DNA from 3 places in the Psychrobacillus sp. PGGUH221 genome. Region 1 is predicted to be linked to each of the others. Evidence: riboswitches for the same ligand, from Rfam matches in the RefSeq annotation. Region 1 holds a riboswitch; each other region holds the start of a gene.
What was found. A riboswitch is a leader RNA that binds a small molecule or an ion and turns the genes downstream of it on or off. The one in region 1 is predicted to bind S-adenosylmethionine.
Positions count from the first base shown of each region.

Region 2: another riboswitch for S-adenosylmethionine. It lies ahead of PGC35_RS10210 (acyl-CoA dehydrogenase family protein); the one in region 1 lies ahead of PGC35_RS01240 (M20 family metallopeptidase).
Region 3: another riboswitch for S-adenosylmethionine. It lies ahead of mtnK (S-methyl-5-thioribose kinase); the one in region 1 lies ahead of PGC35_RS01240 (M20 family metallopeptidase).

Region 1 is NZ_JAQMHQ010000001.1:256,094-260,658, forward strand. It holds gene PGC35_RS01225 (TVP38/TMEM64 family protein) at 1-161, opposite strand, end outside; gene PGC35_RS01230 (AzlC family ABC transporter permease) at 276-1,004, shown strand; gene PGC35_RS01235 (AzlD domain-containing protein) at 1,009-1,317, shown strand; SAM riboswitch class I at 1,392-1,499, shown strand; gene PGC35_RS01240 (M20 family metallopeptidase) at 1,609-2,844, shown strand; partial or broken gene PGC35_RS01245 (transposase) at 3,061-3,314, opposite strand; gene PGC35_RS01250 (CsbA family protein) at 3,665-3,922, opposite strand; gene PGC35_RS01255 (PDZ domain-containing protein) at 3,932-4,565, opposite strand, start outside.
Region 2 is NZ_JAQMHQ010000005.1:202,104-206,668, reverse strand. It holds gene PGC35_RS10220 (amino acid ABC transporter permease) at 1-433, opposite strand, end outside; gene PGC35_RS10215 (transporter substrate-binding domain-containing protein) at 516-1,385, opposite strand; gene PGC35_RS10210 (acyl-CoA dehydrogenase family protein) at 1,408-2,577, opposite strand; SAM riboswitch class I at 2,684-2,785, opposite strand; gene PGC35_RS10205 (catalase) at 2,967-4,565, shown strand, end outside.
Region 3 is NZ_JAQMHQ010000010.1:102,041-106,605, forward strand. It holds gene mtnW (2,3-diketo-5-methylthiopentyl-1-phosphate enolase) at 1-961, opposite strand, end outside; SAM riboswitch class I at 1,078-1,181, opposite strand; SAM riboswitch class I at 1,349-1,503, shown strand; gene mtnK (S-methyl-5-thioribose kinase) at 1,578-2,768, shown strand; gene mtnA (S-methyl-5-thioribose-1-phosphate isomerase) at 2,765-3,820, shown strand; gene PGC35_RS17195 (sugar ABC transporter substrate-binding protein) at 3,817-4,565, shown strand, end outside.

The DNA.
Region 1 (4,565 bases):
AAAATTCCGTAGGCAGTCACATTCGCCACGATAAAAACTACTAAAGGTAGAAACGGCAAAAATGCTTCAAGAAAAGGTAGTAATAACCCAAATAGTGGTCCAAGTGCTCGGTAATCTTGTGTTAAATTAGATAAAGTTTCGAATGATAACCAACTTGGCATGGTAACTCTCCTCTTCTATGTATATTTATACTCTTCCCAATTTTCAACTATATAAAACTTTATAGATATAGTATAATTTGTTCACTATCATAATTGAAGGTGGTGAAATTCGACATGAATAATAATTCATTCGTAAAGGGTTTAAAAGCCGGTACGAGTATTGCTATCGGCTATTTTCCAGTTGCATTAACATTTGGTTTATTGGCAAAAACCACTGGACTTTCCATTATTGAAGCAACAGCAATGAGTATTTTTGTTTACGCCGGCGCTGCTCAGTATATGTCACTGACGCTTATAGCAAAAGGTGTTGATCCTATTTTAATCGTTTTAAATACATTTGTCGTGAACATTCGACACTTTTTAATGACGGCTGCACTCAATGAAAAGATGCATAGTGAAAAAAGATGGGTCAAAGGAATATATGCATTTGGGATTACAGATGAATCTTTTTCCGTATTAGCAACTCAAAAAGATGAAAAAATACATACTTCTTTTGCATTTGGTGTTGCGCTTATCGCATATGGTAGTTGGGTTGTATTTACAGCGGTTGGACATGTTATAGGTGCCAATCTACCAGCATTTTTACAAGCGGCCATGTCGATTGCTCTATATGCAATGTTCGTTGGTCTTCTAGTACCCTCTATGCGAGGAAACCGCAAAGTAGTCATGCTGGCCCTCATTGCAGCTATTATAAACGGATTTTTTTACTGGACAGAATTATTATCGACAGGATGGGCTATTTTAGTCGCTACCCTAGCATCCTCTATTTTTGTCGAAATTATATATGCCAATCATCAAAAGAGGACTAGACTACGAGGAAAAAACTTAACGAAAGGAGCATAATGGAATGGAAGCATGGTATTGGTGGATGCTATTAGGAATGGCTATTGTTACCTATATTCCCCGAGCATTCCCGTTAACTTTTTTAGAAGGCAAAGAATTACCTCCTGTTGTTTCAGGAGTATTACGTAATATTCCATTTGCAGTATTAGGAGCATTAATTTTCCCAGCTATTTTATATGTTCAAGAAGGTAATCTATTATTTGGAATTATTGGAGCCATTGTGGCATTCGCACTTGCCATTATTTTTTCAAATGTAATGGTTGTAGTATTAGGAACAATTGGTGTTTTAGCTGTATATAGTCTTATCTTTTAAATACTACTTGACTGCTAGGAATAAATTACTTAATATTGGAATTAGTTCTTATAAAATTTACATAGAATATCACTTTCTTATCGAGAGAAACTGAGGGACAGGCCCAACGACGTTTCGGCAGCAGATTCAAAATGAAAACTGTGCCAATTCCTGCAAGCAATTTATTGCTTGAAAGATGAGAAAAGAAGGTTTTTCGATTATACGAAGAGCTCTCTTTTTCTTATCATACAAGATAAGATTAGGAGAGTTCTTTTTTGTTATGAATAATAAATGTAAAAGGAGCAGATACAAGTGAGTTTCCTAGTAGAAAAAAGAGACTATCTCCATAAATTAATAGAAGACAACAAGAATGTATATATTCAAATAAGTCATCAAATACATGAAAACCCTGAGATTGGAAACGAAGAATTTTTTGCTAGTTCTACGCTAATTGATTTATTAGAAAGTGCAAATTTTCAAGTCGAAAAAGGAATAGCAGGTCATGAAACGTCTTTCTATGCGATTAAGGATAGCGGTATCGAGGGACCTACTGTTGCTTTTTTAGCAGAATACGACGCTTTACCTTCAATTGGACATGCCGACGGACATAACATTATTGGTACGGCAAGTGTGGCTGCTAGCATCTCTCTAGCAGAAATGCTGAACGAAACCGGTGGAAGAATAATCGTCCTTGGTACTCCCGCAGAAGAAGGTGGATCAAAAGGAAGTTCAAAAGGAAACTTTGTAAGGCTTGGTTATCTAGAAGATGTAGATGTGGCTTTAATAATTAGCCCTTCAAGCAAAACTACTTTAAGTTGCGAAACACTTGCTCTGGAATCATTAGATTTTCATTTTATTGGACAAGCTACTCACCCAACAGCAGCTTCTAATAAAACAATAAATGCATTGGAAGCTGTCGTTCATTTTTTCAACGGAATCCATGCGCTTCGTTCACAATTACCATCTGATGTTAGCATACATGGAATTATTACGCATGGAGGTGATTCACCGAACATTATCCCTTATTTTGCCTCTGCTCGTATTCATGTCAGCGCAAAGAATTGGAAAAAAACAGAGGAAATCTCCGAAAAAGTTCGATTCCTTGCTAACGGAGCAACACTTGTAACAGGAACTTCTGTAAAAATCGAACGTTTTCAAAATGAGGTGCAAGATTTTGTAGTAAATTCAGTGTTAGATGAGGTTATTCATTCGGAATTTGAAGCTATTGGAGAAGTCGTATACACAGAAAGTAAACATTACAATGACTCTACGGATGCTGGAAATATTAGCTACGTAGTACCAACTGCAAGACCATCCATTAAAATTGGACCAGATGATTTAGTCGCCCATACAATAGAATTCCGTGAAGCTGCCAAATCTAAAGCTGCGGATGAAGCACTAATCAAGGGAGCTAAAGTCTTAGCTACAACCGGTTATCGAATATTAACAGATGCAAAACTACTTCATCAAATCAGAAAAGAATTTAATGCATCCTTAGCTCGTAAAGCAAAAGCAGATGGTATGGGCGTTTGCGATTTGAAAGATTGATATTGTAATTTATATTCTTTATCTTTCGGATTATGAAGTGTGTTTCAACAACATAAAGATTAATCGGATATGCATTTGCTATACAATACACATAAGCTTCCGCTGAATCTGTCTACAGTCTGAATCCACCTCTTAAGAAGAGGTGGATTTTTTTGGAATGTATTGTCTTTCATTGAATTGTTTTATTTTCATTTGGTGTTATCAATGTGCCGGAGTATTCGTTTCAATCTCTTTTATTGTTTGGCGCATCGAACGGATGCCAAATGTATATTGAATAAACGTCATTTTAAATAACACAACGGGATCAATACTTGGTCGCCCAGTAGCAGAGTAAAGATGTTCTACTAATGGATGAAATGGAAATCAATCGTGTCATCCAATTTACGGACCAAATGGTCCTTCGGTACAATCTGCTCAATCGTTAGCATTTCAAGTTGTTCACGTTCATTGATTTGGTTTTTAGTCATCATGATATTCAACACCTCAACGTCTTAGAAGATTTAGAAACTCACCACTTTTTAAATTAGCCAACACTAGTCGATTGGAGTGGAAGGCGCGAAGACTCCTACGGGAACAGCACGAGCCGAAGCACCCGGACTGAGCGTAGCGAAATTAATTTTTGCGACGAGCTTGCGCAGGAGCATTGTTTTTTGCGACGAGCTTTGCGCAGGAGCAAGGGAGAAGGCTGAGGCCGTGCCCGTGGAAAGCGTAGCGCCTGAAACGGAAATCAACGATTTCTTACTATGTATTGTAAATAAAAAAAGACTATAGACAATTTCAAATTTCTTTGAGTTTGTCTATAGTCTGAATCCACCTCTTCTTAAGAGGTGGATTTTTTCTTTTTGTCTCGACTTTTCATATGTGTTGCGTACCAAAAACCTAAAGTCAACGATGCTGCATCAATAATATAAATCCACCATCTATGCGTGTAACCAGCATAGACAGATGCGGCAAATAGAGCAACGGTTAATAATAATGCCACATAATGATTAAAGGTAACACGTGTAAAAAGAATAACAAGCAATGCTGGAGTAAAAATGGCTAATGTAACTTGAGTTGATATTGATAAAGTTTCCATAGTTATCTCCTATCTTACTAATATTAAGCCTAGACGATAGTGATCATGTCTAAACAAAATATGTTGGCGTAAACGAAGTTCTCCGCTAATATCTAGTACTTCTAAGCGACAATGTGCAGCATTTATTTGAACTGCTTCATAAAACTCTTGTTCATTTGTTACTTTTTGTCCGTTTACTTTGACAATTTTCTCACCGATTAATAGACCCATTTTCTCTGCTGGTGAGTCAGCAAGGACTCCGGCTATCATAACACCGTCCGATTGCGGGGAGATAGCAAACGTTCCTGCCATTTCTTTTTTATAAGCTATGTAGGAAATGAATAATCTTACAATGGCTCCGAGAATCAATGCAAGTCCACTTATTAAAGGCATAAAATAGCCAACTGCTGCTACTACAGCCACGATAATTCCTAATTGCCAAACTTTTTTTCCAAGGCTTGGGAAAAATTCTACAGCAAGTGTTTTTCTGCTCTTTTGCTGGAATCCTATGACAATGGGAAATAAAATCAATGAGAATGTCGATCCTCCAAGTGTAAATTGCGGCCAATATGGAATATAAGAAGAAATCGCATCACCTGGAATGACTAACAAAATAGGTAGTATCCACAACCGTTTTGTAACATATTCAATTGCTTCAATTCCT
Region 2 (4,565 bases), on a different contig from region 1:
TACGGCGATATGCTTGAAAGGGACTTAAACCAACACTAACAGCAGCTTCATATTGACCTTTTTCAATAGACTCATATGCAGAACGAATAACTTCCGACATAATAGCGGCAAACTGCAAAGTAAATGTAATAACTACAAATACTCCTGTATGAAGGTCCTGCAAATAAATCCCAAAGTTTTCAGCTAATGCAGGTACACCATAATACACTAAAAACAAAAGAACAATAGAAGGTGTGCACCTTAAAATAGTTGTATATAAATTAGCTAGTTTTTTACCTACTTTATTTTTCCCTAGTTTCATCGCTGCAAGGATAAAACCAAAGAAGGTTCCAAAAATAATAGATAATCCAGCTACTAGAAAAGTAACTTTCAAAAACGGAAGCAATGCTGGAAGGGAACTCCATATATAAGAAACATCAAAATATTTTTCCATTTTGCTCAATCTTCCCCCTATGCGAAATGGTAAAGGCCGTTGACGTATGCTACGCGCAACAGCCTTCATCGTAATATTGTAATTATCGTTTTACGCTATCCAATACTTCAAATAGGTCTCGACCGTAGAATTCTGTGCTAAGCTCGCTAGTTTTCTTTTGTTCTTTTAATTGTTTGATAGCTTTGTCGTATGCATCAGCAAATTCTTGTTCTTTTTTGTTGAATAATGGCCAAGTTTTAATTACTGCGAACTCGTTGTAAACAACTTCATCTTTTAAGTTGTAGTATGGACCATCTTCTGCGAGTACTTGTTTTTCAAAGACACCTTCCAATGTAATACCACCATCCACGCGTCCTTCATTCACCCATTGAACTACGTCTACTGTAAACGCATCTCCAGCTTCGAGTTTAACCGGATTGTCTGGATTTTCTTTGTTGTACTCATCAATGATTGTGTATTGTGCATTATTTGCTGCGATTGGAGCTAGTGAAAGTTCTGCTGAAGCAAAATCTTCTAATGATTTAATCTGTTCATTTTCTTTTTTCAAGACTAGACCTGTACTACTTAAACCAAGGAATTCTTGAGGGAAGATAAATTTTGCAGTACGTTCTTCCGTCCAAAATGCATTCTTAACACCTACTTGGTATTTCCCTTGTTCCACTCCAATCAATAAATCATCGCTTGTTGTTCCCACGTATTCAAATTCATATTCAGGTAGAAGCTCATCTACTAACTTCATCACTTCTACATCATAACCTGTCGCGTTTCCTTTTTCATCTTGCCATGAAATTGGTTTAGAAGCTTGGTCGTATGCTACTTTTACTTTACGTACATCTCCGTTACTTTTAGTACTGGTACTTGCGCTTGTATCATCATTTGATCCACATGCTGATAAAATCGTTACGGATGCCAATCCGACTGCTGCTAATTTTAAATACTTTTTAAATTTCATTTTCACCATTCCCCTTATTTAACTAATTATTTTTGTTTTTTTCTTCTTCCAATGCAGTTAGTGCTAGTTTTTTAATCGTCATATCATCCATCGGAGGGTTATGTAGTCCGGCTCGAACATCACGATAGTAGCGTTGTAATGGATTGGTTCTTTGCAGACTTTTCGCTCCAACTAACCGCATCGCTTTATCAACGATTGTTATAGCAGAGTTTGTCACAATATGCTTTGCAACACTTACTTCATTTGTCAGTAAATGTCTTGTAGCTTCGTTGTCATAGGAAGAAGCTGCTCCATAAATGACAAATCGTGCTTTCGTAAGCTCTAAATCTATCTCGCCAATGAGCTGTTGAACATTTGGTAACTGCGCAATAGGACCATTCAAACTATTTGGAGAATGTGTGTTAGCAAAGTTAACTGCGTAATCGCGAGCTGCTTGTGCAACTCCTAGGTAGGTAGCTGGAATATGGAGTAACCAGCCATTTATTTTCCCTCCGCTCGCAAACTCTGGCAGTTCAACTAGATCTGATTCATGGACAACTACATTATCTAATAGTAAATCGTTGCTACTTGTTCCACGCATCGATACGACATCCCATGTTTCTTCGATGGATACACCGTCTAGACTTCTATTGATTAGGAAGAAACCTACTTTTTCTTTTTCTTCTATCCAAGCAGAGGTTAAAAAATAGGAAAGAACTGGAGAAGCCGTTGTGAAAATTTTCCGACCATTTATTACCCACGTGTCTCCATTTTTTACAGCTGTTGTACCTGGGCGTCCTCCGCGGGTGGGGCTGCCTGTTTGCGCCTCACTTGCAGAACGATTTATTAGTGCACCGTTAATAACCTCATTTGCGAAAAAGTCTAATTTATCTTTTTTCCAAAGACTTTTCTCGTACAACTCACCGACAACACCTAAACTCCAACCCATAGACAAGGCAGTGTTAGCATCATAGCTTGCAAGTGTTTCTTGCAAAAGAACCATGTCATAAACAGAGAATCCTTCTCCTCCTAACTCTAAAGGTAATGTAAGGCTTGCATAACCAATCCCCACTAAGTCCTTTACATTTTCTAAAGGGAAAATGGAAAGTTCATCAATTTCTGCGGACTTACTTTTAAATTTCTCCTCAAATTGATGCAATAGATCAAGCCATTTTTTTTGTTTTTCAGTTTTGATAAATATATTACTCAACAGTGTTCGTCTCCTTTAATAAGTAACGTACTATTCTTATTGTTAAAGTATGAATTAAATGAAAAAAAATCTCTTTTCAAAACGAAAAGAGTTTCATGTATATTATGTACACTTATCTCTCAAGACGTTTCTTGCTGGATGTAGCACCATGCCATAATTAGCGGTTGCTGAAGCATCATAGGGCCAGTCCCTCTGCTTCTCTTGATAAGTAATATGGAGTTGTTGAAATGAGTTTACTACGTTAATTGAGTGAAGTCAATGCTAAATTATACAAAACAGATAGGAATTAATATATTTTGTGAATATTTTATTCAAATTAAACAAAAGATGTTTCTTCATCATTTTATGGGGAACTGTATGTATGTGATGAATTTAATAGAGGAGGAATAAGCTTGGATAAAAAAGTAAATGAGAACAGTAAAAATGAACAATTAGAACAGTTTCGTGTAGATGATAAAGATAAGTCTCTTACTACGAACCATGGATTAAAAGTTTCAGAGGATGAATTTTCTTTAAAAGCAGGCGAACGTGGTCCTACTCTCTTAGAGGATTTTCATTTTCGTGAAAAAATGACCCATTTTGATCATGAACGGATTCCAGAGCGAATTGTTCATGCTCGTGGCTATGCTGCACATGGAGTATTTGAATTATATGAATCCTTACAACCTTATACAAAAGCGAAATTCTTGCAAACACCTGGTGAGAAAACACCGGTTTTTGTAAGGTTTTCGACCGTAGCAGGATCTCGTGGATCGGGTGAGCTTGCTCGTGATGCACGTGGTTTTGCTACTAAGTTTTATACAGAAGAGGGAAATTACGATTTAGTAGGAAACAATATTCCTGTATTTTTTATCCAAGATGCCATTAAGTTTCCTGATTTAATACATGCGTTAAAACCAGAACCGCATAACGAGATTCCACAAGCTGCAACTGCGCATGATACTTTTTGGGACTTCATCGCAAACAATCAAGAGTCAGCTCATATGATTATGTGGGCGATGTCGGATAGAGCCATTCCTCGCAGTTTCCGAATGATGGAAGGGTTTGGCGTAAATACATTCCGATTTGTAAATGAAGAAGGAAAGTCCCATTTTGTAAAATTCCACTGGAAGCCAGTACTAGGTGTTCATTCAGTCGTATGGGACGAAGCACAAAAGATAAATGGGAAAGATCCTGACTTCCATCGTCGTGATTTATATGAGTCAATTGAAAATGGAAACTATCCAGAGTACGAATTTGGCGTACAGTTAATTACGGAGGATGACGAATTTAATTTTGATTTTGATATTCTAGATCCGACAAAGATATGGCCAGAGGAAGAAGTACCTGTAAAAATTATTGGTAAGATGACGTTGAATCGCAATGTAGATAATGTATTTGCAGAGACGGAGCAAGTTGCCTTCCATCCTGGTAATGTAGTTCCTGGGATCGACTTTACAAACGATCCACTTCTACAGGGACGGTTGTTCTCCTATACGGATACACAATTGATAAGACTTGGTGGCCCTAACTTTCATGAGCTACCGATTAACCGTCCAGTCTGCCCATTCCATAATAACCAACGAGATGGATATGGTAGACAAACAATTAATGTAGGAAGAGTGAGCTATCATAAAAACTCGTTAGCAGGAAATACTCCAGCTCCTGTAAGTGAAGCGGATGGTGGATATGCACACTATCAGGAGAAAATTGATGCACGCAAGGTACGTGCCCGAAGTGAAAGCTTTAAAGATCATTTTTCTCAAGCTACTCTGTTTTGGAATAGTATGAGTAGTCCCGAAAGAATTCATATAATAAATGCATTTAGCTTTGAGCTCGGAAAATGTCTAGAAATATCAGTACGTCAACAAGTATTAGAGATGTTGGCAAACGTTGACTTGGAATTGGCTACGAAAGTAGGAGAAAACCTAGGCTTAGTCGTGCAAGGGAGCGATCTTACAAAGAACAGCAAATCATCTCCAGCATTAAGTCAGCTGAATACAATGATGAAA
Region 3 (4,565 bases), on a different contig from region 1:
CTTTCGTCAATTCTTCCCCAAGTGATAGTGCAGCTGTTTTCTCCAGTGCGACGCTTCCGTATGGTGAGGGGAATAATGAAAAATCTGCCCCTGCATAACGAGTCAATTTACCAAGTAAAAGTGGTGTTGAAACTCCATAAAATGAGGATGATGTAAAAGCACCACTATAGGCTGGATGGGCCATGAATGGCAACTGAATATCTTCATCTTCCACAAGTTCTTGAAGTACATCTAGACCATATGCATGAACATTAAATAATAGAGCGTCAGCCCCAAGTTCTTTTGCCTTTTTTGCTTTTGATTTTAAATTGGATGTCCGCCCAGAGAGGTTAACTGCATAAAGTGTTCGATGTCCAGTTTCCTCATACACCTGACGTAGTACTTCTTTAGCTGTAATAATTCTTTTTTCAAAAGGAGTAAGGGGGTTTTCAAAGAGAATTTCATCATCTTTTACTAAATCTACTCCACCTAGAGCTTGGTTACGCAGCTGTTCAGATAGGTAATTGATATCTCTTCCAATTACTCCTTTAAAAATACTCATCACAAGTGGACGATTATACACTCTTAGCAATTCACGAATACTTTCAATTCCGAATCTAGGTCCTGGGAAATTATCTAAAAGGTCTGATGAGAATTCCAAGTCTAGTAGCTTTACTTCACCGTCTAGCGATAGTTTGCCGAAAACAGTTGTTAATATGGCAGGTAAATCTGCAGAGAAATTAGCACTAGGATAGTTTATTTTAATTTCTGCTTTGATTTCATCTCGTTTTAGCGGATGGTGACTATTTTCAAATTTAGTTATCGATATAACATTTCCTTTATGCTTTTTTAATTGCTCTTGCTCTAGTAACGGCAAATCAGTCCAGGATCCTATTGTTAAACCGAGCGCAATTCCTTCAGCTTTTTTTTCAAAAGTTCCAGGTTTACCGTAAACCTGATAGAGAGTAGTAATTCCACTCATTTATTATCACAATCCTTTATATAACAAATTTCTACTTAGTCAATGTCCCAGTGTTTTGCCCCTTCTAAATATAAAAAAACCTCTTCCAAATAAGAAGAGGTTAAAAAATTAACGACTTCTTATTTCTCAGTCTACTGACTGCAAGAATTAGCACCGTGTCCATAATGGATCGGTTGCCGGGTATCATAGGGCTCGTCCCTCCACCTGCTCTAAATAAGAAAAAGTTATTCAATTGAGTTAGTCAAATTAATAATGATTATTTCATGCAATATAAAGATTGTCAATATAGTTATTAGAATTTTTTTTGTTTTTAAAAAAATGATTGACATGTGTTTTTTGAATATGCTAGGATGATTTTCAAATAGTATAACGTTTTAATTAATAGCACTCTTATCAAGAGCAGGCAGAGGGTAATGGCCCGATGAAGCCCAGCAACCGACCGTAATACCGTTGTGAGACGGGGCGCATTTTGCGCCGAGATGAAAATCTCCTAAGGCACGGTGCTAATTCCATCAGAAAGGTAACTTTCTGAAAGATAAGAGGCGAGAGATCTCTTATTCTACGCCTCTTTCTTATGAAAGAGGCTTTTTATTTTGAAACGGAAAGGTAGAGAATAATGACGACAGCTACAAAGAGACAATATGAATCATTAACAGAAGAAAGTGCTATTTTATATGCAAAAGAACTTAACTTCTTCCCACAAGACACAGAGTTGGAGTGTCGTGAGATAGGTGACGGTAATCTTAACTATGTATTTCATATTAAGGAATTGAACGGTGATAAGAGTCTTATTATTAAACAGGCTTTACCATACGCAAAGGTTGTCGGAGAAAGTTGGCCACTAACGTTAAAACGAGCAGTGATTGAAGCAAATGCATTAAAAAAACATGCTGAATTTGCAGCCAATCTTGTTCCGACCGTATATGCAATTGATGAGGATCTTGCGCTTACGGTTATGGAGGATTTATCTCATTTAAAAATTGCACGTGAAGGGTTGATTAAACTTGAATCATATCCAAACCTTTCAAAAGATATTGGAGAATATTTAGCTCAAACACTATTTCATACATCTGATTTTGCATTACACCCTTTTGAAAAAAAGAAACTAGTTTCAGAGTTTTCCAATCCAGAACTTTGTAAAATCACAGAAGATCTTATTTTTACAGATCCGTTTTTTGACTATGAAACAAATGACTTTGAAGCATTGTTGCAAGAAGACGTAGAAACTATTTGGAATAACGGGCGCTTAAAGCTAGAGGTTGCAAAATTAAAGAATAGCTTCATGACAGAAGCGGAAGCATTATTACATGGAGATTTGCATACAGGGAGCATCTTTGCTAGTGAAACCGAAACGAAAGTAATAGACCCAGAGTTTGCTTTTTATGGACCTATTGGCTTTGATATTGGATTGTTTTTAGCAAATCTAATCGTGCAAAATGTTACAAGAGAAGAGGATGAGCGGGGAGTTATTGTCACCCATATCAAACAAACTTGGGATGTCTTTTCGACTAAATTTTCGGAATTATGGGACAAAAAAAGTGTCGATTCCTATAAAGACACAGATGGCTATAAAGAATATGTCTTGGATAAAATTTTCCGAGATACACTAGGCTTTGCTGGATGTGAATTAATTCGTCGTACAATCGGGCTAGCACATGTGAAGGATTTGGACAGTATCGAAGATGACGAACAACGGATTAAATTCAAAAAGCAGACCTTACAAACAGGGGAAGCACTTATATTAAAACGCAAAGATATCCATTCAATTGATGAAGTATTTGAATTATTAGAGGGGTTTCGCAAATGAGTATTCCATTATCGATAGAGTTGAACGACAAAGAATTTCGGATTTTGGATCAGCAAAAATTACCTCACGTAGTTGAGTATTTAACACTAGATACTTTAGAAGATGTATATGATGCTATTATCACTCTGAAGGTGAGGGGTGCACCAGCAATTGGTATTACCGCTGCATATGGATTGGCTAAAGCGGCCGAAAAGTATGAAGCAAATACATTAGAGGAATTTCATCTGCAACTCAACAGGGATTTCTTGTATTTAGCTAAATCTAGACCAACAGCTGTAAATTTAGTTTGGGCTCTAGAACGTTTAAGAAGTGCTGTTGAAAATGTAGCAAGTGTACAAGAGGCGAAGGAACTTTTGATAGAGGAAGCTATAAAAATTCATAGAGAAGACGAAGCATCCTGTAGAAATATTGGCGAATATGCGTTGTCCTTGCTTGAAGGTCAAACAAAAGTTATGACCATTTGTAATGCAGGTTCAATTGCAACCGCAAAATATGGTACTGCATTAGCACCATTCCATCTTGGGAGTGAGCGGGGAAAACAGTTTGAAGTTTATGCTTGTGAAACTAGACCTGTATTTCAAGGATCAAGGCTAACTGCGTGGGAGCTTCAGCAATCTGGAGTGGATGTAACACTTATAACAGACAGCATGGCTGCACATACAATCGGAGCAAAAGGAATCGAAGCAATTATTGTAGGGGCAGACCGGATAGCAGAAAACGGCGACACGGCAAATAAAATCGGAACACTTAACTTAGCATTATTAGCAAAAGTGTTTGACATCCCTTTTTATGTGGCAGCTCCTTCTTCCACTTTTGATTTGACCATTAAGAATGGAAAAGAGATCCCGATTGAAGAACGTCCAGCGGAAGAAATAACGCATATTGCAGGGAAACAGGTAGCTCCGAAAAATACAAAAGTATTTAATCCTGCATTCGATGTTACACCGGGTGAATACATTACAGCCATTATTACTGAAAAAGGAATTATATATCCGGAATATACAAAAAATATTCCAAGTTTAATAAATATAGAAAAGGGAGAACTCGCATGAAATCAAAAACAGCATGGCTTTTATCCGTATTATTAGTAATTGGAATTATCTTAACAGGGTGTCAACCAAAAGGGGATGCAAATGAAGCAACAACTACTCCTGCTGATTCAGAAGCATCCGATAATCCGCTATCAGGGAAGAAAATCGCATTGGTTATGCAACAAAATCTTGGTACTTTTTCTGCTCAATACATTGAAGGTGTAAAAGAACAAGTAGAGAAATTTGGTGGGACTGTAACAGTGTTTACGTCGGAAGGCGATTTAGCAAAAATGGCTTCCAATCTAGATGCAGCTGTAAACCAAGGTGTAGATGGAATTCTGATTGATCATGGAACAAAAGAAGCGTTAAATCAAGGAGTTCAAAATGCAGTTGATAAAGGAATACCAGTCGTCGCTTTTGATGCAGGTGTGGAAGTAGAAGGAATCACAGTTTTAGAGCAAGGCGATCAAAAGATGGCTGAAATGACATTAGAAAAATTAAAAAATGATGCTAATGGTGAAGCAAATATAGTGAAAATCTGGGTAGCAGGTTTTGCACCTATGGAAAGAAGACAAGTTGCCTACGAGCAATTCTTAAATGAAAATCCAGGTATTAAAGAAATTGCAACATTTGGTGCAGCGACACAAAATACAGCATTAGACACACAATCGCAAATGGAAGCGATTCTAAAACAATACCCAAATGAAGGAGAAATCACAGCAGTTTGGGCAGCTTGGGATGAATTCGCAAAAGGTGCAGTACGCGC